3 regions of the Priestia sp. 53B2 genome follow, and region 2 is predicted to be linked to each of the others. Evidence: riboswitches for the same ligand, from Rfam matches in the RefSeq annotation. Region 2 holds a riboswitch; each other region holds the start of a gene.

Region 1 (8,332 bases), on a different contig from region 2:
TATAACTATGCAGTGAACCTCGTAGATACTGTCATTAAAAAAGGACAAGTGATTGTAGAAGGTGGGGTTTTACGTGATGTACCCGTACCCACAGCTTAATCGTCCCTCTTTTCATTGGGAAAGACAGCGTTCAACTGAACCTAAGGTAAGTGATTGGATCAAGACTTTTGAAGTGCAAGATGAAATAGATTTTCAAGCTGTAGATGTAACCATTTTGGGAGTCCCTCTTTCGAGATCTTCTATTAGTGCCTCCGGGGCAAGTGAAACGCCCCTTGCTATGAGACAACTATGGAAATCGTTTAATCCGTATCATATTGAATATGATACGGATTTGACCCCCTTATCGGTTTTAGATTTAGGTGATGTCAAACAGCATGTAACAGATATTTCACTTTCTCATCAGTATGTTAAAGAAGCCATGATTTCAATGCGGAAATATCACCCTCATACACTGCCTATCATGTTAGGGGGAGATCATTCGATTACGGCTATGTTAGTAAAAGGCTGGAAAGCATCACATCTAGAACAACGTATAGGAATTCTTCAATTTGATACACATTTTGATTTACGCAGTTTAGAAGATAATGGACCATCAAATGGAACACCCATTCGAAACTTGATTGAGAGTGGTACGGTTGAAGGCAAAAACGTTTGGAATATTGGCCTGCATGGGTTTTATAACTCGAAATCTCTCAAAGAGTATGCAGATACTCACCAGGTTAATTACGTGACCTTACTTCAAGCTAGAAAAACGGGGATTTCATGTATAGTTGAAAGGGCCTTAGAGGATTTAGCCAAGAAAGTGGATGTCATCTATCTAACAGTAGATATGGATGTTCTTGATGTGGCTTATGCTCCTGGTGTACCAGCAGGAACAACAGGAGGAATGAGAACGGATGAATTATTTGAAGCGATATATATTGCTGGTTCACACCCATTAGTCCAAGCAATGGATATTGTATGTTTAGATCCCTTACGCGATAAATCAGGAATTACTGTTAAAGCAGGAGTTCATGTATTCTTGAATTTTTTAACAGGCTTTGCAAATAGAAGATAAAATATTAACTTACTTATCCTTTTGAAAGTGACAAATCTCTAGCGATTTGTTACGAAACTTTCTTTCTCAGGAAGAAAAGTGACCAAATGAGAGAGGAGAGAAGTAATTGATGAAAAACAATTATCGCTACTTTATTATTTTTATGATTGTTATTATAACAATCATAAATTACATAGATAGGGGAGCACTTTCATACGCTCAGGCTGAAATTATTCAAGAATTCAACTTAAATCCAGTAAGCTGGGGAGTGATTTTAGGATATTTTGGTTATGGTTATATTTTCGGTGCACTATTCGGAGGAGCGTTGGCAGATAAGAAAGGTCCTAAGTTTATGTGGATTCTTGCTGGAACCACATGGTCTATATTTGAAATTGGCACTATATTTGCTGGTCACTTAGGTGCAGCGTTCTTTGGGGGTTCTGCATTAGCTGGTTTTGCGGTATTTCGTGTTTTGTTTGGACTGGCTGAAGGACCTACTTTATCTACAATGAACCGAACCATGGCAAATTGGGTATCTCCGAAAGAAAAAGGTTTTTCTGTAGCACTTGGCTTAGTTGGAACTCCAATTGGAGCATTGATCACCGCACCTATCGTAGTGGGCCTTTTAACGTTTACTAATTGGAAGGTAACATTTATTATTCTTGGCCTATTAGGTTTTGTTTGGGTATTAATATGGAGAAAAATATTTACAAATTTACCCGAAGATCATCCGAGAGTTTCAAAAATTGAACTACAAAAAATTCGAAGTATAGATAGTTTAATAAAAGGTGAATCACAATTAGAAAAAACAAACTCCACAAATGTTCCTTGGTATTATTTTTTTAAAAACCCTACATTAGTAATGAATGCCATTGGGTACTTTGCATTTTTGTATGTCAATATTCTATTACTAACTTGGACTCCAAAATATTTGCAAGATGAATTTAACTATTCTTTAGCATCTCTTTCGTATATAGGTATGATTCCATGGGTAGGTGCTATTGTTACAGGATTAATAGGAGGGAAAATTTCGGATAAGTTACGTGAGAAAACTGGGAATTTACGTATAGCCAGATCCTGGTTCACAGTAGTTTGCTTATTTTTCACAGCTATTTGTTTTATGCTAATCCCAACAGTTGGAAGTGCGGCCTCAGTACTTTTGTTAATGTGTATAGGTAATGCCTTTAATTACCTACCCAATTCGATCTATTGGACAGTTGTTCTTGATACAGAGCCTAATAAAGCAGGAACTTTTGGGGGAGTAACTCATTTTATTGCAAACCTGGCTACTATTATTGCGCCTACATTAACGGGAAGGCTTGTTGCAGCACATGGATATAATGCGATGTTTACTGCTGCTGCCATTGCCGTAATAATTGGAATGGTATCTATGATATTTGTAAAACCAGGACAACGAAGTCATATATCGGATATGGATAGTGAGAAAAACATCATATTATAGTAGCCATTAATACAGCGTAATGCCTTTTATTAATGACCATTATCTTTGTGTATAGTGCACATTTCATGAAGACTTCCCTCTCTTTTGGAGTGCTTTTCATTTGTCCTACTCTAGTTAGGTATCTATTTATATAACACCAGTAAGCATGTGGAAGTGTTAGTTGTACATCTTGTAATGCGTATATTTTGTCATAAAATACGCCTATAAAGGTCTAATATTCTTTTTGTTTTTTAAATATTAAATGAAAAATATAGAATTTTCGCAATGAATTTGTTATTATTTAGTTTTTATAATTTTCACATCTCAACGAGTGTGAAAGTAAGAAAGCTGTCTCATTCCCTGTGTTGAGGCAGCTTTTTATGTTGTCCGTCATTACGTAAGATTAATTTTAATTCCACCAGACGACGCTGGGGTTCTTGGTCTTCCTTCTTTTTGGTGTTTCCCAGAACTTTTATACTTCTCCATTAATTCATGAATGCTTGCTACCTGTAAAATGCGGATATGTTCTGAAGACACCGCATACCGAACAGGTGTAATCAACATGACTGAAGGGAAAATGGACGATCGACCCTCTGGCTGCCAATGCAATGCCTTCCATTCATCCGAAAAGAAAAACTCTTCATAGAGGTTAATCTTCGCTTGCATTTTCTGCTCAGTATACTGATTGCGTTGTATTTCAATCCAAAAAGGAGACCCTTTAAAAATACAAAACAGATCCGGTTCAATCCCTCCTTTTCGTCCGGTGGGCTTATCTTCGACAATGACCTGTTTAGGTGTGCTATACGTACACATTTGTTTATAGACATCCAAGATAGAAAGGAAATGTAATATTTTTTGAGAGTTCTTTTTAATTTTGGCATCTACAGGTAAGTAGACCGTAGGAGAATACTGCTGGGTGCGTTCAATGAGTCCTAACCGATATAAACGTACCATCACACTATTACACGCATTTACGGGCGATTTAAGCTGTTTAAAGAACAGGTCAACTAATGAGTCTCGATCCACGGCTCTAAATTGATTGATAAACGCTATGATGTCTTTATCACGTTGAGATAAATGGAAACTCATCGCTGCTCCTCCTTCTCTAATAAACCAAAGATGGATTGTGATGTAACTTCGAGTTCTGGTTCGGGATCTTTCACAAGCGTTTTATAAGAAGAGAGTATTTCCTTACAAGCACCTTCATCTAAGAAAAAGGCTTGAAACTCTTTGACCTCATCAATCTTAATTTTCATGCGCCCCCTGGCTGCAGCATCGATTTCTTCGGCACCGATGACTCCGGCAACTTTCGCATTTATCGCATCGGCCTGTCTTCCAGAGATCCGAACCCGTAAGTTTGCTTTGAGTGCTGAATTCAATAAATCAGCATCAGGACGCTGCATGGCAATAATCGTATGAACACCTAGAGCACGGCCTTGGCTGGCAAACTGTTGAATCATCTCCACAAGATCCGTCTCTCTCTTCACTATGGACATTTCATCAATTACCACAACGATACGAGGCAGCTTAAATGGAAGCCTGCTTATATGTGTTACGCCATGCTCTAACAATAAATCGCCTCTTCTGTACATTTCAGCTCGTAATAAGGCAAAAGGTTTTCTCATGTCCTTTGCCTCAAAACAAAGCGCATCCACATGTTCAATGCCATGAAAAAGCCCTAAATCAGCTCGTTTCAAATCTACTAACACCAAACGCAAGTCTTCAGGAGAGGCATATTTCACCCATGTTGTGAGGATGACCCGCATCAGACTGCTTTTTCCAGCTCCAATTTCGCCAGAAATCAGTAAGGTTTCCAAATCCGCAAAATCCCATGAAACGGGGTTTCCATAAATATCTTGACCAATGCATACAGGAAGCTCCATTTTCTCAATATGAGGATGAACGACTTCATACCTATAATTGAGCATCTTAGGTAAGTTTTTGTGATGAACGGTAATGCTAAAATTCTTTAAGCTGCCATTTATCTCAATGTTGCTGCCTAATACTTGTCGTAAGGCCCATTTTTTTTTGTGTAAAAGCTCAGGATCAATGCCATTCAATAAAGAAAAAGCGTACCGAGTGTACGTATGATGGTGATCAATCTGATGAATTTTAGGAAAGAGATAAGAGGTTCGGTCTCCATGTTTCACCACGCGATAAATCTCTGCCGTACGAAACGCTTTAATCAATTGACCACGCAATTTTAGTTTCTCAAACATACACATTCCTCCTTAGAATATAAAAGTCGCAAAAAAGTAAATTAAGGCGCTATAGAAGGTGACAGGCAGGATAAATCGCATGATTTTTCCAAACTGATCCACAAGATCAATAACACCCCATCTCTCTAATATTCGTTCGATGATGGCAATTCCTAAGATAATACCTCCTATGGTTAGAATAGTGGGGTCAAGCATGGCGAGTGGACTAAAAGGAACAAAGGAATAAGCCCTGAAAGGACGAGGTCTCGTAAGAGATGATTTGAGGATTAAAGGAAAGATCTTTCGAAAAGAAAACCTTTGTGTTTTTCTCATGTTGGTACCTTCTTTCATTCTTTTTAATTTTTTGCCTTTCAGGTATGAATTGTTTCGGCTCAACACATCCGGTCGCCCCCTTCGCCTCTTCGGCTCAGCTCCCTTACAGATTCCACGAAGGGCTTCACTAGGCGTATACAGCTTGTATTAACGCAGTAACGTTACTGAACTAGATACTGATTAAGTAGTGGAGTCGTAATTCTTTAGATACTATGTAACTACTGCAGTAAGCTTGCCTGTCCAAACAAAAAATAAAGAAGAACCCTTACTGCATTAGGTAATGAGTAAGTAATGGAATAAGAGGTGTGTTGTTTCTGATTTTTCAAAATTTTGTTGACAAGCTAAGAAAACAGGTGTAACCTTTTTTCTAGTTAATTAAATTTTAATTAAATTGAATATTCTTATCTCGAGAGGTGGAGGGACTGGCCCTTGGAAGCCTCGGCAACAGACTGTTAAAGTACTGTGCCAATTCCAGTAGCAATTTGCTTGAAGATAAGAAGAGCGCTCATAACGATTATTAACCTCTTCTTATTTGTAAGAAGAGGTTTTTTATTTTGAAAAGAAAGAAGGAAACAAAACCATGACAAAGACATTAGTGAAAGCTCCATTTAAAGCTGATCACGTAGGCAGCTTTTTAAGAACAGCTCCCCTTAAAGAAGCAAGAGAAGCGTATGCGAATGCAAGAATCAATAAGGCCGATTTAAAATCTATAGAGGACAAAGAAATTGAAAAACTTGTCCAGAAACAAATTGAGGTGGGGCTTAAATCCATCACTGATGGTGAATTTAGACGCTCATGGTGGCATTTGGACTTCTTATCAGGATTAGAAGGCGTAGAGGAGTTTGAGACAGAATATATTAGCCAATTCAAAGGCGCAAAAACAAAAAATAAAGCGATTAAGGTAGTAGGTAAAGTAGACTTCAATCAACATTATATGCTGGAACACTTCACGTTCTTAAAAAAAGCTGTCGAACAGTATGGTGATGGAAGCCAAGTTGCTAAATTCTCTATCCCAAGTCCAAATATGTTATTTACTCGAGTTCAAGAAGATACATATTACAAGGGGAACAGAGATCAATTTTATCATGATACTGTAGCTGCTTATCAAAAAGCCATTCAAGCTTTTTATGATGCAGGCTGCCGTTACCTACAATTAGATGATACTTCCTGGATTGATTTTGTCTCTGAAGAACGTATCAATGCGGTTGTTGAGAAGCTTGGTATGAACGTAAAGGACATTATTGATACGCGAGTAAGTTGCTTAAATGATGCTATTTCTAAAAAGCCTGAAGATATGCTCATTACTATGCATATTTGTCGCGGAAATTTTAGATCTACGTATATCACAAGTGGTGGATACGATACTATATCCGATGCAATCTTTGCTAACTTACATGTAGATGGGCTTTTCCTTGAATATGATGATAACCGTTCAGGAGATTTTGAACCATTAAAAAGCTTTACACGTAATAATCAAAGCGTTGTATTAGGATTAGTAACATCTAAGTTTCCTACATTAGAAGATGCTGAGATTATTAAGCGAAGAATTAAAGAAGCAAGCGAATATATTCCTCTAGAAAACTTGTCGCTGAGTCCTCAATGTGGCTTTGCAAGTACAGAAGAAGGAAATGTGTTAACAGAAGAGGAACAATGGAATAAAATTAGTCACATAATTAAAATTGCTCAAGATGTCTGGGGAGTTAACTAAAAAGGGAGATTTGTTTCTTAATTTTATATAAGCAGCATTCTAGATGTGTTGAAATACGATAAACAGGCGAATCTTATAAACGGAAAAAGGAAGAATGGATATCCATTCTTCCTATATCACACGTTCTAATTCGATACGCTCACATTGAAAAACTTGTTCCTCTATTAGGTACAAGATCTTCTTAATAACCCATTACTGAATATAATTAGATAAATAATAAGAGAGTTTTCTTCTGGTTTAAGTGCTGCAAGACACTAATAAGGTGATTCACGTCATCTTGAGAAATGGGTAAAAGTTGTACTAGAGTATTTTTAATATCTGTTAATATACATAAGTCATGTAATTCATGATCAGTGAAGATAGTTTGAAGGGGGTTCAATCTGAATAGTAATGGGAGATTGTCATATAGGTCAGTTCCACACTTAACAAAAAAAAGTTGTCGCCATAATGGTCCATATTGTGTAATCATCTCGTGTTCGATGATACTTACTATTGTTATTTCAATTTCAAATAGCAACATATAAGGCTTAAATATGAGCTCTTTTTCCATGTGCATTCCTCCTTTTATAGGACTTCTAAAATAAGTTAAATTATAGTTGTCCTGCGGTTCACTGTGCCTGCCTAGGTATACATCAAATGCATAAATGCGTTTCTTGCTACTTTTCCATCACCACTACCCCTCTCTCTCTATTTGACCATCGTTGATTCCTTATCATCTATTAGTGCAATCATTTGAGAAAGGCAAACAACTCTTTGTTCTGAGTTTCGGTCTCAATATAAAAAAAAGCTAAGAATGACTGTTTGAAACTAATGTTTCTGTATCTTAGAGATAAAAAGATAAGGTCATTTTAAAATGTCAATCTACTAAAATTCCTAAAATAGTACATTTCATTACTATTTACCTCCATTTTACTACTAATTCTCATATATAACATGACTTTTTACACCTTTATAAGTAAAAATATTCAATCTATTTTATATTAACGTATGGTTTCGTGTAGTAAAATTAATTTTGCTATAAAAGAACACTACATATGAAAATACATTTATAAAAGGGGATAAAACAATGAAAAGTCGTGTTATCAAGATTGTTTCTTCGCTAGCTATAGGAATAGGAATTTCTGCAGCTCCAGCTTCCTCATACGCTGCAACGCCTAAAACCATGAAAGTACATTACATTGATGTTGGTCAAGGAGATAGTATCTATATTAAAGCTCCCAATGGTGAGGACATTGTTATTGATGGTGGAAACAAAGGTAAAGGAAATGCAGTTGTAAGTTATTTAAAGAAACAAAAAGTCGATGATATAGAAGTATTAATTTCTACTCATCCTGATGCTGATCACATTGGTGGGTTAGATGAAGTCATTAATGCATTCAAAGTAGAAAATGTTTATGCACCAAAAGTAAGTAATAACACGCAAGCTTACAAAGACTTTTTAAATGCTGTGAAAAAGAAAAAATTAACGATTAAAACGGCACAAGCAGGCGTAAAGCTACCTGTTAAAGATGTAAATGCTCAAATTGTAGGGCCTACCAAAACCTATGCCAACAGTGATTTAAATGACTGGAGTGCTGTTGTACACATGGCTTATAAGAAGAATACATTTTTATTTA
Region 2 (8,332 bases):
TGATTTATTTACTGAATATGCAGACGCGTACGAATTTGTCTACGGTGACTATTCTGTAGAAGACTGGGAGTCTAGCGTAAAAGTACAGGCAAGCTATGAAATTGCGATTAAACGTTTTCTAGATGAAGGCGGCTACAGCGCTTTTACGACTAACTTTGAAGATCTATACGGTATGAAACAGCTTCCTGGTCTAGCCGTACAGCGCTTGATGGCACAAGGATACGGCTTTGCTGGTGAAGGAGACTGGAAAACAGCGGCGCTTGACCGCCTGCTCAAAGTAATGAGCCATAATCAGTCAACGGGCTTTATGGAAGACTACACGTATGAATTGGCTCCCGGACGTGAGTCTGTGCTTCAATCACACATGCTTGAAGTAGATCCAACGCTAGCGGTAAACAAACCAAAACTAATCGTTTCGCCGCTAGGTATCGGTAACCGCGAAGACCCGGCTCGCTTAGTGTTTGACGGTAAACAAGGAGAAGGCGTAGTGGTTTCCATGGCGGACTTCGGCACGCATTACAAGCTGTTAATTAACGAAGTATCGGCATTTGAGCCGGAAGTTCCAGCTCCAAATCTTCCGGTAGCGCGCGTGCTTTGGAACATTAAGCCGAACTTTCAAGACGGCGTTAAAGCGTGGATTGAAAACGGAGGAGGCCATCATACGGTTCTTTCATTAAATTTAACGACGGATCAAATCGTGAGCTATGCAAAGCTTGTTGATCTAGAGTACGTCATTATTAAGTAAGCATCACTACTTCCGAGGGAGCGCTGCTTCCTTGGAAGTGAAAATATAGCGTTAGTAAAAGAACGCCGTTTTTAGAAATAAATGAAAGCGTTTTAAATTTGTGTGATAGGAAGCAAAACTAAGACAATACAAAGGGGATATATAATCATGAGTAAAGTATCAAGTAAGTTTATCTTCTTCTTCGGCTCATTTGCCGGTATTTTATTCGGTTATGATATTGGGATTATTGCTGGTGCAGAAGGTCATATCCGTGAAGCGTTTCATTTAAGTCCGCTCTGGCTGGGGATTGTGGTTTCGTCGCTAATGGGAGGAGCAATTATCGGTTCCATTTTAAGCGGGTTATTAGGCGATAAGTTTGGACGAAGAAAGTTAATTTTAATTTCGTCTATCATCTTTCTTTTAGGCTCCATCGGTTCAGCGATTGCACCAGAGGAAATTACGTTAACGATTGCGCGCGTCTTTTTAGGTACAGCAGTAGGAACGGCTTCTTCTTTAGTTCCTGCCTATATGTCAGAAATCGCACCTGCTAATATTCGCGGGAAGCTTTCAGGTTTAAATCAGCTAATGATTGTAATTGGATTATTATTAAGCTATATCGTAGCCTTTATTTTTGAGCCGGTTCCAAACAGCTGGCGACTCATGCTTGGCAGCGCCGGTGTTTTTGCGATCGTCTTATGCATCGGTATGATTAAGCTTCCAGAGTCACCTCGCTACTTAATTAAAAACGGAATGGCAGATAAAGCGCGTGAAGTGCTGCGCACGCTTCGCCGGTCAACAGCTGAAGTGGAAGCTGAAGTGTCTGAAATTGAAAGCGTAGCTGTGCATGAAAAATCAGGCATTAAACAGCTGTTTCAGAAAAAGTTTCGTTTAGCTTTAATTATCGGTGTCGGAATGGCAACTTTTCAGCAGATTCAAGGCTCAAACTCAATTGTTTATTATGCAACAAGCATTGCTCGTCAAGTTGGTTTAGCCCCGCAGGTAGCTGCTGGTTTTACGGTCATTGTTGGGGTAATCTTCGTTGTGACAACACTTATTTTTCTGCAGTTTGTTGATAGATTCAACCGCCGTACCATTCTTACGATTGGCGGCGCGGGTATGGCTCTTTCATTTTTCACACCGGCTATTCTAGGAGCATTAGGTGTTAATGAAGTCGTCGTTAACTGGGTTACGTTAATTGCTCTTTGTTGCTTTATCCTTTGCTATGCGTTTTCATGGGCGCCGCTTACGTGGATCATTGTAGGAGAAATTTTCCCGCTTTCTGTACGCGGAATCGGTGCTGGGATTTCATCTGCTTTTAACTGGACAGGATCGCTGGCAGTGGGGCTTGTGTTTCCTATTTTAGCTGATCAGTTTAGCTTGGGCATTATCTTTTCAACGTTCGGGATCATTTGTATTCTCGGATTATTCTTCATACGTTTTGTAGTTGTTGAAACAAAAGGACGTAGCCTAGAGCAAATTGAAACGGACATGGCAGCTCGTTCTGCAAGGAAGTCTTTAAGTCCGGTTGAGCGTAATAAGTACGTTTGATTATGGTGAACGCTCTACTTGTAAGAACCCTTTGCTATCTCAGCAAGGGGTTCTTTTTTAGATTAGGAGGATTCTAGCTTTTATGTTGCCCTATCAGTGCTTAACAAAATGAAAGGATAGATAGGCTATGGAAACTAATTTAAATGTGCGTTCTGCTTACAAGAAGGTAGTGACCTTCATCAACAAATTCTCATATAAATAAGTAAGCTTGTTTACTTTTAACTGAATTTATTTAGTAATAGGGGGATTAACTAGTTGATGAATTTGACGCTTCATGAACGTTCTGAAAAGTTATTAAAGCAAAGAATTAAACAATTAAATCCGAGAGATCCATTTAACTTTGTTTTTATGGGTGACAGCAGAGGTGACGGACCAAACGATAATTGTTTCACGATGAGCGGTGAATTTGAGCTTGTATTAAAAAAGGCGGTGGAATTGGACCCGCTGTTTATTATTCATGGGGGAGACACCGTCTATACAGGGAAAAAAGAGTACTTGGAGCACTTTGTTAAGGTTGTTGAAAAAATCGCACCAAACATTCCTATGTTTGTATGCGTAGGGAATCATGATGAACTGTACCTTGATGAAAGCAATCTCGAAAACTTCAGAGCTACTATCGGAAAAGTACACTGAATCATTGATATTCCTATCTTCAACTTCCGGTGCATCGCATTAAATAATGTCATCAGTCCCAAGAATAAAATATATGGATTTACAGATAAAGAGCTTAATTATTTAGAGCAGCAGCTAGAGGATGCTCCTCGTAATACCGTTGTAGCCATGCATGCGCAGCCAAATATTGGCCGGTGGTCAAACCTTGAAGGGTTTCCTGTAACGACTCCTCAAAGTCAGCAATTTTTTGACTTGCACCGCGTGAAAAAAGTGCTCGTTAGCCACGTGCATGCATATGACGAACAGTTTATTAGAAAAAATAGAAACGGGACGTTTACGCTTGGAAGAGGCACTGATTTTGTATTGTCAGGAGGCGCCGGTGCTCCCCTTGATTTTGAGCTGCCTTTAATTTTAAATAATTATAATTTTACGGAGTTTTTTGTAAGCAGATACGACATTTTAGGTCCTCTTCTTTGGAAGGATTTTGGACGACCTCGAAGAAATTGTTTGTAAAAACAAGAAAGTAGAAAGCTAGGTTTAGCCAAAAGCGTGCCCGTGATTCACAGCCAGACTTTTGGAAGATTATGCATAATGTTTAAAGAAACCTTGTAGCAGAAGGCTAAGTCAAACGTTATAATAGATAATGAATGATGATATATTCTCTATATTTGTCATATATTTGTATTACATATGTAATTAAAGAAAAACATTCACTTGATATACTGTTTAATGACTTAACTTTATCTTAAAATTTACAGTGAAATGCCTGTTTATAAAGGCTTAGAACATACACAGCAAATGGAGGAGCAATCATGGCAAACGAAAAGATGCAAGAAGGACTTGATCGTTTTATCAAGGAGGATTTAAATGACCTTTTAGGTAGACTGTTCCCCTTAATGGATCGGGAGTGTGCCGAAGAAAAAAGAAAGCTTATTGAAACGGCGGTAGAGTACATTTATTCTTCAGGCTATCACCAAGGAGCAAAAGATTTAATCGAAACACATCGAAAAGATGATTACAAATTGTTAAGGCAAAAATTAGCGTCAACGCCTCCTGAAAACTAATTTTTTTGAAATTTCTTTTGACAACATAAATGTAAGGTGTTAAGATGACTCTACATTCAAAATATTATAAATAATTAAAACTCTTATTGAGAGAGGCGGAGGGACTGGCCCTGTGAAGCCCGGCAACCATTTAACATTCTTGTTGAAAAGGTGCTACATCCTGCAAAGCGTACAGCTTTGGAAAATAAGAGAGGATTTCATAGATACTATGCCTCTCTATTCGTGATAGAGAGGCTTTTTATTTTATGTGAATATGTTTTGAATGAACAATTTTATAAAAATGCATCAGGTGCTGTGTAACGAATATACGCAGCTTAAAAGGGAAGACCGGTGAAAAGCCGGCGCGGTCCCGCCACTGTAATGGGGAGCAACTTATTAACCACTGTTTCATGTTGAAATGGGAAGGGATAGGAAGCGATGAACCTAAGTCAGGAGACCTGCCTGTTGTATGCACTTAAGCTCTACGGGATATAGAGAGGAGTGAGGAATACGTGTTGGGAAAAACAGGCTATCTCAACTTTAGTTAAGTATGCGTATCATCTCTCTTTTCATTTCGAAAAGAGAGATTTTTTAGTTTATCGATAAAAAAATATACAGGGAGTGGAAAAAATGAGCAGTGTAAAAAGTTCAAACTTAGGTTATCCAAGAATTGGTGAAAAACGAGAATGGAAAAAAGCGCTTGAGCAGTTTTGGGCAGGAAAGCTAGAGAAAGATATCTTTCTGCAGGAAATTGAAGCTCTTCGTCTAGCACATCTAAAAAAACAGCGTGATGCAGGAATTGAATTAATTCCAGTCGGTGATTTTAGCTTATACGATCATGTGTTAGATACAGCCGCTATGTTTGGTCTAGTGCCAAAGCGCTTTGATTATGACGGAGGACCAGTATCGCTTGAAACGTATTTTGACATCGCGCGAGGAACAAAAGGTGCGGTAGCCTCTACGATGACAAAATGGTTTAACACAAATTATCACTACATCGTACCAGAGCTTGAGGAATGTACGCCGTCCCTTGTAGAAAATCGCCCGCTTCAATTTTACAAAGAAGCAAAACAGAAGCTGAATATTGAAGGCAAGCCTGTGATTTTAGGTCCAGTAACATTTGTGAAGCTGTCAAAAGGATATAAAAAAAGTGAGTTTAAAGAAGTAGTTGAACAATTTGTTCCTCTTTATGTGACTATCTTAGCGGAGCTGCAAGCGGAAGGAGTAGAGTGGGTACAAATAGATGAGCCGGTTTTAGCTACAACGCTATCAAAAGAAGACCTCGCACTGTACAAAGAAGTCTATCAAGCTTTGAAAAAAGCGGCACCGAATGTAAAAGTCATTTTGCAAACGTATTTTGACAGCGTTGATTATTACCAAGAAGTTGTTTCTCTTCCCGTTCATGGAATTGGTTTAGACTTTGTGCATGACCGAGGAGAAAATCTCACGGCGCTTAATCAATATGGGTTTCCGACTGATAAAGTGCTGGCAGCAGGAGTGATTGACGGACGAAACATTTGGCGTGAGAATCTGGATGAACAGCTTTTAACAATCAGTGAAATTGAAGAAGCTGTATCAAAAGACCGTTTGATTCTGCAGCCTTCATCAAGTCTACTACATGTTCCTGTTACGGTGAAAAATGAAGAAACCATTGAGCCAGTGTTAAAAAATGCGCTCTCTTTTGCAGATGAAAAGCTAAAGGAAATTGCGCTGTTAACAAAAGCGGTGCAGCAAGGAAAAGAAAAAATAGAAGAAGAAATAAACGTAAGCAAACAGGCAATTCAAGCATTAAATGGATCATCTTTTCGAAATCATCAAGACGTACAAAAAGAGCTGAAGCAGCTGCACAGCTATAAAGCAGAGCGTCAAGCGCCGTTTGACGTACGTCAACGCGTTCAGCAAGAAGCTTTTCAACTGCCGCTTCTTCCAACGACAACAATTGGAAGCTTTCCGCAAACAAAAGAAGTGCGAAAAGAGCGTCTAAAATGGCGTAAAGGCGAGTTAAGCGATGAAGCATATGAAGCGTACATTAACGAGGAAATAAAAAAATGGATTAAAATTCAAGAAGACATCGGCTTAGATGTCCTTGTGCACGGAGAGTTTGAGCGTACGGACATGGTCGAATACTTCGGTGAGAAATTAGGAGGCTTTCAGTTTACGAAGTTTGGCTGGGTACAATCTTACGGTTCTCGCTGCGTGAAGCCGCCGCTTATTTACGGAGATGTATCGTACGAGCAGGCGATGACGATCAAAGAAACGGTCTACGCACAGTCTCTAACAAATAAGCCGGTCAAAGGAATGCTGACGGGGCCGATTACGATTTTAAACTGGTCGTTTGTGCGTGATGATATCCCGCGCTACGACGTGGCAAATCAAATCGCGCTTGCTCTTAGAAAAGAAGTAGAAGCACTTGAAAGTCAGGGCATTTCAATGATCCAAGTAGATGAACCGGCGCTTCGTGAAGGATTGCCGTTAAAACGAGAAAACTGGGACAGCTACTTAAATGCTGCGGTGTATGCGTTCAAGCTAGCCACGGTATCGGTGCAAAACGAGACGCAAATTCACACGCATATGTGCTATTCAGAATTCGAAGAGATTATTGATGCGATCAAAGCGCTTGATGCCGACGTGATTTCTATTGAAACATCTAAAAGCCACGGTGAATTAATTTATGCATTTGAAAAACATACGTACAATCAAGGAATCGGACTTGGCGTATATGATATCCACAGCCCGCGCGTACCGAAGCTTGAAGAGCTTCAGCGAAACATTGACCGCGCTCTGCAGGTACTTGATCCTGCATTATTTTGGATTAATCCCGACTGCGGCCTTAAAACAAGAGGAATCAGCGAGACGGTTGAAGCTTTAAAAGTGATGGTTGAGTCTGCAAAACAAACCAGACAAAATTTATTACAAAACGTTTAATGATAAGAAATTAAAGACTAAGCAGTGTAACCGCTACACTGCTTGGTCTTATGGGATTTTAAAAGGCCAAAAATATCCATTGACACTTCCCCTACATTTTTGTATCTTTTTAAAGGTGTTTTTAAAATCAGGGAGGTACAACATGAGTAACAACAGTACGCAGCACGTTAAAATTGTAACAGCGGATCCATCAGCGCTAGGTCTATTTGGACTTGCCATGGTGACACTTGTTGCATCGTTTCAAAAGCTTGGGGTAACCGATGGTGTTTCATTGGTATTGCCATGGGCGATTTTTTTAGGCGGAATAGGGCAGTTAATCGCGTCTATGCAAGATTTCAAACATAATAATACCTTCGGCGCAACTGCTTTTGGTGCCTTCGGGTTATTTTGGCTAGGTGTAGCTATGACATGGCTTATTCAGCTTGGAGCATTTGGAGAAGCGCTCGCAAAAGAAGCGGATCCGAAGCAGCTCGCATTTGCTTTTGTCGGCTACTTGATTTTCAGCGTTTTTATGACAGTTGGAGCAATGGGCACTCATAAAGTATTATTTATTATTTTTGTGTTAATTGATTTCTTATTCATTGGATTATCGCTAAGTACATTTGATGTGGCATATGAATACACACATTTATTAGCAGCAGTATCGGAGCTATTGATTGCTCTGTTTTCATTCTATGGATCTGCAGCGGCCGTATTAAATACTCACTACGGTCGAGTTGTGCTTCCGGTGGGCAAGCCATTTGGTGCATTTATTAAATAATCAAGACGTTAATTAAAAAGCGAAGTAGGATTGAATTCTGTATGATGCAGAGGTCAATCCTTTTTTGTTTGGGCGTTTTTATATATAGTAGAAAGAGATAGTTATATGTAATAGAAGCTTTTAGAGAAAAAAGAGAAATACATAATGAGAGGAAACGTTTCAATGATTATAAGAAAAGTGGATGAAAAAGATTTAAACCAATTAATTACGTTAGAAAACAAAGGCTTTACACCTGAAGAAGCTGCCTCAAAAGATGCATTTATTACGCGGATCAACACCATTCCTGATACGTTTATCATCGCCGAAGAAAATGAAGAAATAATCGGATATGTGAACGGTCCCGTCATTTCAGCTCCGTTTATCACGGATGATTTGTTTGAAAAAACGATTTCGAACCCTGAGACAGGCGGTCATCAAAGTATTTTAGGGATTGTCGTAAATCCTAAGCATCATCACAAAGGAATTGCGAGTAAGCTGCTAAGAGAGTTTGAAAAACAAGCGCGCAACAAACTGCGCTTAACGGTTACTTTAACATGTAAAGAAGAATTGATTCCTTTTTACGAAAAAAACGGATATGTGAACCAAGGAGTAGCGGAGTCTCAGCATGCAGGCGTGCAGTGGTTTAATATGAGTAAGAAGCTTTAATGTTACTACTCTGAATCGCTTGTTACACCGCTAATGATTTCCGTGCAAGGCTTCGCTTTCCGCGGGCGGCCGCTG
Region 3 (8,332 bases), on a different contig from region 2:
TAGATTTTTTTTACATCTTTCAATAAAAGCAACTGCCTGGTCAGCGCCTTCTTTTACGCGGCTGCCATGGCAAACATATAAAACTGCATCCATATAATCAACCTCTTTAGTAAGCTTCTTGTGCATACGAATAGTAATGCTGTCCAGTCTTCTCAAACCAATTTAATCGGTCATGAAAATTCACAACTTCACCAACGATAATCATACTTGGATTTTCAATTTGTTCTTCTTTAACAATATCAACAATTGTACCAAGAGTTCCAGTTACAGTGCGCTGGTCCGCACATGTTCCCCAGTGAATCAATGCAATTGGCGTAGCTGAAGTTTTTCCATGTTTCATTAACTGTTGGCAAATGTACGGTAAGTTCCGCACTCCCATATAAATCGCAAGAGTATCTACACCTTTGGCTAGGCTATCCCATTTGATTGCATCATGCTCGCTATCTTTACGATGGCCTGCTACAAAAGCAAAGCTTGCGCTGTATTCCCGGTGAGTGACAGGGATTCCTGCATAAGCAGCGGCTGCGATGCCTGATGTAATTCCTGGAACAATTTCAAATGAAATGCCCTGCTGCACGAGAGCTTCTGCTTCTTCCCCTCCGCGTCCAAAAACAAATGGATCTCCGCCTTTTAATCGTGTTACAATTTTTCCTTTTTTAGCAAATTTCACTAAAAAGTTGTTAATTGTTTCTTGCTTGAGGGTATGGTAGTTCGGAAGCTTTCCACAGTAAATGATATCTGCATCACTTTTAGCATACTCCAGCAGGTCCTTATTCACTAAACGATCATATAAGATAACATCTGCTTGCTGAATTGCTTTCAACCCTTTTAATGTAATTAAATCTGGATCTCCCGGTCCTGCACCGACTAGATATACTTTCCCCATGAATGCCTTTCACCCTTCCATCATTTCCACGTCTCCGCAGCGCTCCCACATTTTAATTTGAATTAGAACAGCGGACAAAGTCCGCTGTCATTTAGATAAATTTTCGGTTAGCTAAATATTCAATAACAGTTTGTACACATTCTTCTACAGACTGTGTGCTTGTATTAATTGTTAATTCAGCATTAGCCGGTGACTCATACGGAGAATCAATTCCTGTAAAATCACGAATTTCTCCGCTTCTTGCTTTTTTGTAAAGGCCTTTTGGATCTCTTTTTTCACATTCTTCTAACGGACACTCCACGTATACTTCCAAAAATTCATTCCCCTCTAAGATCTCACGCACTTGAGCGCGGTCCTCTTGGAATGGAGAGATAAATGCTGTTAGTACCACTTGACCGCTGTCTACAAATAGCTTAGAAACCTCACCGATACGGCGAATATTTTCTGTACGATCTTCAGCAGAAAACCCTAGATTCTTATTTAAGCCGAAACGAACATTGTCACCATCTAATACATAGTTGCGAATATTTTTATCAAAAAGCGCTTTTGCCACTGCGTTTGCTACGGTAGATTTACCTGAACCCGAAAGACCTGTAAACCATAATACAAAACTGTGATGATTATTTTGCTCGCGTCTTTCCTCTTTTGTAATTCCAGCATCATGCCACGTAATGTTTGTTGATTTGCTCACTTCAACCGCTCCTTATTTTGAAGATAATTTTTGTTTTGCTAATCCTTTAATTAACACTTCAATTACTTCTTTACGGCTGAATGTGCTTGGTGGCACTTCTCCGTTACGAAGCATTTCACGTACCTTTGTTCCAGATAGAATCATATGATCTTCCTTGCTGTGAGGGCATGTTTTCGTTGATGCCATCGCTTCACACTTCTTGCAATAGAAGCTGTGTTCAAAGAATAAAGGTGTAATTCCTAATTCATCTGCTGTAAAGTTACTGAAGATTTTTTGTGCGTCATATGTTCCATAGTAGTCACCAACACCAGCGTGGTCACGGCCTACAATGAAATGTGTGCATCCAAAGTTTTTTCGAACCATTGCATGGAAAATAGCTTCTCTAGGTCCAGCATAGCGCATCGCAGCAGGGAAAACTGCTAAAGCTACACGATCGCTAGGATAATAGTTCTCTAAAAGCACTTCATAACTTTCCATACGGATATCTGCTGGGATATCATCTGACTTTGTTTCTCCTACAAGTGGATTTAAAAACAGGCCGTCTACAATTTCTAATGCCGTTTTTTGAATATATTCGTGCGCACGGTGAACAGGGTTACGAGTTTGGAATCCAACAACCGTTTTCCAACCGCGTTCTTCAAATACTGCTCTTGTTTCAGTTGGATCTAGATAATATTTTTCAAAACGCGTTTTAGGTGTACGTTCTACAAGTACGATTGGACCTGCTACATATACATTTGGGCGTTCCATCATTTTTTTCACGCCAGGATGGGCAAGTTCTGCTGTGCGGTACACATTTTCCGCTTCTTTTTCTTTATTTGGCGTATATACTTCAGAAACTTCTAAAACACCGTACGTTACGCCGTTTTGAACAAGCTTTACTTTGTCGCCAATGTTTAATTCTTTAGCTTGCTCTTCTGTTACAGGAAGAGTGATAGGAATACTCCATACTGTTCCATCTGCTAAACGCATATTTTCAACAACTGATTGATAATCTTTTTCTCCTAAAAATCCTGTAATTGGGCTGTAGGCACCAATTCCAATTAGTTCTAAATCACTTAGAGCCATGTTATCTACTTCGATTTCTTTTGTTAGTGAAGTGTAGTCATATGTTGGTTGATATAAATTAATTAATTCTCCACCGTGTGCTTGAATTGTTGTCATTTTGTAAAATCCTCCTTAAATAATTAACACAATATAATAAAAAGCACTTGAATCACGCAGTCATTTTTTCTTTTTCCGACTGCAAGCTTGCTCTTTTTCTTCTAGTCGTTCTAGCTAAGCTTAGAACACCTGCTGTGGCAATGCAGCCGCTAGCTAGCACCACAAATGAATATAAGTCGCTTTCAAGTACTAGTTTCACAAGAACATATGAGATTACGAGTGAAAATACAGGGGATACCACCCAAACCTTTAACATTTGAATGACCACTTCGCGCTGTTCTTTCGTAAATCCCGTTTTCGCTGCTCCTATTCCAATAATAGAAGACGTCGTGACCTGTGTAAGCGGTACTGGCAAACCAAAAAGTGAAGCTGCTGTAACAAGAGAAGCACCAGTACCCGAGATAATGCACCCTTCTCCTACAGAATAGCGAGTAATTTTTTTCCCGTTTGTTTCAATAACTCGGCCTCCTAGTAAAAGAGCTCCGAGCGCCACAGCCAATCCTCCTGATATGACACCCGTTGTGGCATCCATTAATCCAGCTCCTACTAGAGGACCGACAGCATTTGCCACGTTATTCATTCCAGCTGAGAAGGCTTCAAAGAATCCCGTGGCTATAACTAAAATCGTTAAAACTCTTTTCCACTTTCCCTCTGCTTCTTTTTTATGCGCTCTGCGTTTTATCACTTTTCCAATAAAAAAAGCAATGACAAATGAAACCAGCGGAACAATAATCCAAAAAGACATGACAACTAAAAGTTTTTCCACATACAGAGATTGATAAGCTACTCCTACTCCAACAACTGAACCAACCGTTACTTCACTTGTTGATAGAGGGATACCAATTAAATTCGCGAAAAAGAGTGACAGCGTTGCAGCAGCCAGAATGATAATAACTAATTCTACTGACAGCAATTTTTCAGGTATGATACCTGAACTGATGGTTTTCACCACCTCGCCGCCTCCGATAATGGCTCCGAGCACAATACCTACAGCACAGATGAACAGGGCTACTCTTCGCTTTTTAATCGCACCGGAGCCGTATGAAACGCCCATAGCTGCTGCTGCACCGCTTGCCCCAATATTCATTGCAAAAAAAAGCGCAATGATAAAGGCAACATATAAAAGCATCATTTATTCAGCTCTTTCGTATTTAAGATTCGTGTAATCCGCATTCAACTTTTTGTGTACCTGCCCATCTTCCTGAACGTAAATCGTCTACATTGTAGGCAGGTGCGGTACAGGGCTCACAGCCGATACTTGGGTAGCCTTGATCATGAAGTTTGTTATATGGTAAATCATGCTTATACACATAACGCCAAACTTCTTTCCAAGACCAATGAATTAACGGGCAGACTTTCACTTTCTTGAATTTCTCATCTTTATTAAAATAATTCGTGTTGGCACGAGATTCAGACTGCTCGCGTCTCAAACCAGAAATCCACGCATCATAAGGAGCAAGAGATTCCCTTAACGGGATGATTTTTCGAATTTGACAGCATAGGTTAGGCTGACTCTTCCAAAGCTCATCTCCATGTTTCTCAGCTTGTTCTGCAAGCGTTAAATCCGGTTTTTTTATATGAATACGCAAGTCAGGAAAGCGTTCTTTAATTGCATCAATCACTTCATATGTTTCTTTAAAATGAACGCCCGTATCTAAAAAGACGATTTCAGCATCTTTTTTCACTTTTGAAATTAAATCAATTAACACGATCCCTTCGATACCAAAGCTTGATGCATAAATAATTGAATCTCCGTAGGTATCATACGCCCACTGCAATGCTGAAAGGGCTCCTTTTGTTTCATCTTCACTGTCGAACTCTGGAAATATATCACTCCAGTTTTCATACGTATATAGGTCTGCCATTTTCTTCACTCCAATTCTTATTTATCCGCGTTATCCAATAAAAAAAGACGGTTTTACCCACTAGAATTGGATAAAACCGCCTCTAGTGTGTCTAGTCAGCGAAACTATTTAATTCTTACTTTGCTTTGACGTGCTCAAAGATTTGTTTTAAGTCGGGGGTTACAGTCATTGATGTCCCTCCTTAACTTATCGCTTGCGCTATATCAAAATAAAAAGTCTTCCATATTGAAAGACTGGGTAGGCAATAAATTTTCGCCTTATCTTTCAAAATGATACACACTTTGCTGGAATTAGCACCTTGCTAAGCAGGTTGCCGGGGTTCAGCGGGCCAGATCCCTCCACCACTCTTGATAAGCATTTTTTAAAAATTTTAGCATATTTAGAATATTTGTCAACATTAAAAATCATATATCCGATAAGAAAACTATACTTTAAATTCACAGAAATATCTATACTTTTATTTAAAACAACATATGTAAATTTAAACCAAATGTGAACATACCAGTTTATAAAACGCTTTCTTTTTCCCCAACTTTTTATATTCTCTTGTTAAATAAAACACAAAACCTCTCTATAAAATTAATAAGGGATTTATAAGCTGTACGGATAATTCACCCACATTAGCACACATTACAGATAACACTGACTGACAGATAGGAGCTATATAAGATGGAGAGACAACCCTTTCAATTAGACGATACAATTAAAAATAATGTGCGAACATATTTACAGCAGATTTCAACTGAAGCCTCTAATTTAATTAAACATTTAGACACGAGTGATCATTGTATCCTATGTGATTTTGAGGAGATGAGAAGGTTATTTCAAGATGTTCAAGCTACGGCCGCCTCTTATTACTTGCGTCATTACTTATCGCCTTATACATTTGAATATGCTGCTCTGTCCTTAGCTATTCATAACCTTTCTGAGAAACGTCACGGCGCTTTAATTGTCATTGAACGGGAACAAAATGTAGACTCTCTTATTCAAAAAGGAATGCCTATTCAAGCTCCTGTCAGCGCTACGCTAGTTGAGACACTGTTCTATCCAGGGACACCCTTACATGACGGAGCCGTCCTAATTAGAAATAATCAGCTTATTTCAGCTGCTAATGTTTTACCTCTCTCGTCTATTATTTTAACGAACAAAAAATTGGGAACACGTCATCGTGCAGCCATTGGAATGTCGGAAAAATCGGATGCATTAATTTTAGTTGTATCTGAAGAAACAGGCAAAATTTCGTTTGCTCTTGAGGGAAGCCTCTACCCTATTCACTCCAGCAAAAATATGATTTAAGAGCCCTTTCCTGATAAGCAGCCCTATCTTGACTTCTATATCCTTTCTCTTTAATATATTTCATAGTTTTTACATACTATAGATACGGGTGATGCATATGACAATTTTAAAATTTGAACATGTAGGCGTTCAAGTAAAGGATATAGAAGAATCTATTGAGTTCTATACACAAAAAGTGGGATTAGAGCTCATCGAAACACTACCACATACCGATCCGTCTTTGAAGCTAGCTTTTCTAGGTTTAGAAGGCAATGTAATCGTAGAGTTAATTCAAGGGTATAACTCAAGCTTACCTAACGAAGGTAAAGTTCATCATTTTGCGCTGGCAGTAGACGGAATTGAAGAGGAGTTTGAGCGTTTAAAATCAGCAGGCGTTTCATTTGTGGAAGAAAACATTGTAACTTTGCCAAATGGAGCAAGATACTTATTTTTCTACGGTCCAGACAAAGAATGGATTGAATATTACGAAGTAAAAAGATAAAGATATCTTATACCTTCAGTGAAAAATGGTCATACTGTGGCTATGACTAATCACTGGAGGTTTTTTTATGATGGAATGGCTATTATTTCGACTTTTTCGTCGTTCTATTTTAGTGCGCCTTCTTTTTATTATCGGCTGCCTTGTTCTGCTTTTTGGCATGCTGATACATTTACTAGAGCCGCAAACGTTTGGGAATGTGTTTGAAGGAATTTGGTGGGTTATTATTACAATCTCTACTATAGGGTACGGTGATTTTGCTCCGACCACTACGATTGGAAGGTTAGCTGCAATTATTTTAGTCCTGATCGGAACGGGGTTTATTACTACTTATTTTGTCACGCTTTCTAAAATTGCTGTTTCCGCTGAGAGCGCTTATTTGGAAGGGAATTTAAAATTTTATGGAAAAGATCACTTCATCGTTGTTGGGTGGAATGAGCGCGCCAAACTCGTGTTAGAGTCTTATCGCGATGCATTTCATAAAGAAGACATTGTTCTTATCGACGACTCTCTGACTAAAAACCCCATGATTTGTGATCGCGTTCATTTTATTAAAGGAAGTCCCTCTCACTATGAAGTATTAGAACTTGCCAACGCTCGGTACGCAAAAAAAGTGCTGATTACTGCCGATCAGCATAAGACAGAAGAATATGCAGACATGAATACTATTGTTACGTTAGTGGCTCTGCAAGGATTGAACCCTTCTATTTACAGCATCGTTGAACTGTTAACAAAAAAGCATATTCAAAATGCACAAAATTTGGGGGTGAATGAAATGATTAAAACAAACGAGTTGATTAGTCAAGTCATGTACGAGCATATTTTTGTGAAAAAATTAGAGAGTTTAAAAAAAGAATAGTTCCTTCAATTACTGAAGCAGCTCATCTTCTGCCTCTCTAATTAGCTCTTCTCCTAAGCTGATATACTTTTCTGGAAATGAAGCGTCTGCGTCTTGGGGTTCTGCAAACTGATTAAATGAAGCACTCACATTTCCATTGTGAACATCGTCATCTAGACCAATTTGATATTTATGTGAAAGTAAAAATGGCGTGCCAATCTGTACGGTTGTTCCTTTAGAATCCAGTTCTCCATTCGTAGCTGTAAACGGGATACGTAAAAACTGATAGCCGACTTCATCATTCATCTTATAGTCGAATGAACCATTGTCATAATCCCAATTCCCTCCAATGTTATACCCAAGCGGCTTAAGCGTTTTTTCTAATTCGTAAAGCTTGAATAATGTGCCCTCTAATCTTGAAGATAATTCAATCATGTTATCCCTCCTCTGTTTTAACATGTCCTTTTTCCAGCTTTTTATCCTTTATCTCAAAAGCAAAAAAGAGGTTGAGACATAACTAAATGAATCCAACCTAAATGCGAACAAACTGGATAAAGTAGCTCGTATAAATCGCTTGTGACACCGCAGTTGATGTCCGTGCAAGGCTTCGCTTTCCGCGGACGGGCGCTGAGCCTCCTCGTCGCTTGCGCTTTTCCCGCAGGAGTCTTCGCCTTGCCCTCCAATCAACTGCTAGAAGGACCTAAACAGATGAAACTATATTCACCATAACAAAAAAACGAACCATTAATCAAACATGTTGATTAATGGTTCGTTTTTCACTTGGGCTAAAATACTTTTGTACCGCCCTCTTTTTACTTATTTCAAACGCTTTTCTAATTCTGCTTTTTTCTCTTCAAAACCAGGTTTTCCAAGAAGAGCAAACATATTTACTTTGTATGCTTCTACTCCCGGCTGATCGAATGGGTTTACGCCTAATAAATAGCCGCTGATTGCACATGCTTTTTCGAAGAAATATACAACATATCCGAACGTATACTCATCTAGCGCAGGAATGTTCACAACTAAGTTTGGAACACCTCCATCTGTGTGAGCAAGCATTGTACCTTGGAAGGCTTTTTTATTTACAAAGTCAACTGTTTCACCAGCTAAGTAA

What was found. A riboswitch is a leader RNA that binds a small molecule or an ion and turns the genes downstream of it on or off. The one in region 2 is predicted to bind S-adenosylmethionine.
Region 1: it holds a riboswitch for S-adenosylmethionine, as region 2 does, so the genes downstream of both, ACN6NE_RS29795 (5-methyltetrahydropteroyltriglutamate--homocysteine S-methyltransferase) here and metE (5-methyltetrahydropteroyltriglutamate--homocysteine S-methyltransferase) in region 2, are expected to answer to the same signal.
Region 3: it holds a riboswitch for S-adenosylmethionine, as region 2 does, so the genes downstream of both, ACN6NE_RS09205 (phosphoadenylyl-sulfate reductase) here and metE (5-methyltetrahydropteroyltriglutamate--homocysteine S-methyltransferase) in region 2, are expected to answer to the same signal.

The regions. Positions count from the first base shown of each region.
Region 1 is NZ_JBLZXA010000038.1:138,415-146,746, reverse strand. Features, by position in the region: gene hutI (imidazolonepropionase) at 1-99, shown strand, start outside; gene ACN6NE_RS29820 (agmatinase family protein) at 74-1,057, shown strand; gene ACN6NE_RS29815 (MFS transporter) at 1,167-2,498, shown strand; gene ACN6NE_RS29810 (hypothetical protein) at 2,871-3,566, opposite strand; gene ACN6NE_RS29805 (FtsK/SpoIIIE domain-containing protein) at 3,563-4,696, opposite strand; gene ACN6NE_RS29800 (hypothetical protein) at 4,709-5,074, opposite strand; SAM riboswitch class I at 5,407-5,507, shown strand; gene ACN6NE_RS29795 (5-methyltetrahydropteroyltriglutamate--homocysteine S-methyltransferase) at 5,589-6,716, shown strand; gene ACN6NE_RS29790 (hypothetical protein) at 6,922-7,266, opposite strand; gene ACN6NE_RS29785 (ComEC/Rec2 family competence protein) at 7,783-8,332, shown strand, end outside.
Region 2 is NZ_JBLZXA010000001.1:294,836-303,167, reverse strand. Features, by position in the region: gene araA (L-arabinose isomerase) at 1-745, shown strand, start outside; gene ACN6NE_RS01835 (sugar porter family MFS transporter) at 893-2,272, shown strand; gene ACN6NE_RS01830 (metallophosphoesterase) at 2,531-2,905, shown strand; gene ACN6NE_RS01825 (hypothetical protein) at 3,053-3,397, shown strand; gene ACN6NE_RS01820 (hypothetical protein) at 3,697-3,948, shown strand; SAM riboswitch class I at 4,029-4,139, shown strand; cobalamin riboswitch at 4,219-4,407, shown strand; gene metE (5-methyltetrahydropteroyltriglutamate--homocysteine S-methyltransferase) at 4,558-6,852, shown strand; gene ACN6NE_RS01810 (acetate uptake transporter) at 6,995-7,612, shown strand; gene ACN6NE_RS01805 (GNAT family N-acetyltransferase) at 7,757-8,257, shown strand; gene ACN6NE_RS01800 (hypothetical protein) at 8,280-8,332, opposite strand, start outside.
Region 3 is NZ_JBLZXA010000009.1:4,570-12,901, forward strand. Features, by position in the region: gene ACN6NE_RS09180 (sirohydrochlorin chelatase) at 1-93, opposite strand, end outside; gene cobA (uroporphyrinogen-III C-methyltransferase) at 107-886, opposite strand; gene cysC (adenylyl-sulfate kinase) at 978-1,577, opposite strand; gene sat (sulfate adenylyltransferase) at 1,590-2,741, opposite strand; gene ACN6NE_RS09200 (inorganic phosphate transporter) at 2,794-3,873, opposite strand; gene ACN6NE_RS09205 (phosphoadenylyl-sulfate reductase) at 3,893-4,606, opposite strand; SAM riboswitch class I at 4,861-4,963, opposite strand; gene cdaS (sporulation-specific diadenylate cyclase CdaS) at 5,276-5,902, shown strand; gene ACN6NE_RS09215 (VOC family protein) at 6,000-6,383, shown strand; gene ACN6NE_RS09220 (potassium channel family protein) at 6,451-7,239, shown strand; gene ACN6NE_RS09225 (YugN-like family protein) at 7,249-7,653, opposite strand; gene ACN6NE_RS09230 (glucose-6-phosphate isomerase) at 8,035-8,332, opposite strand, start outside.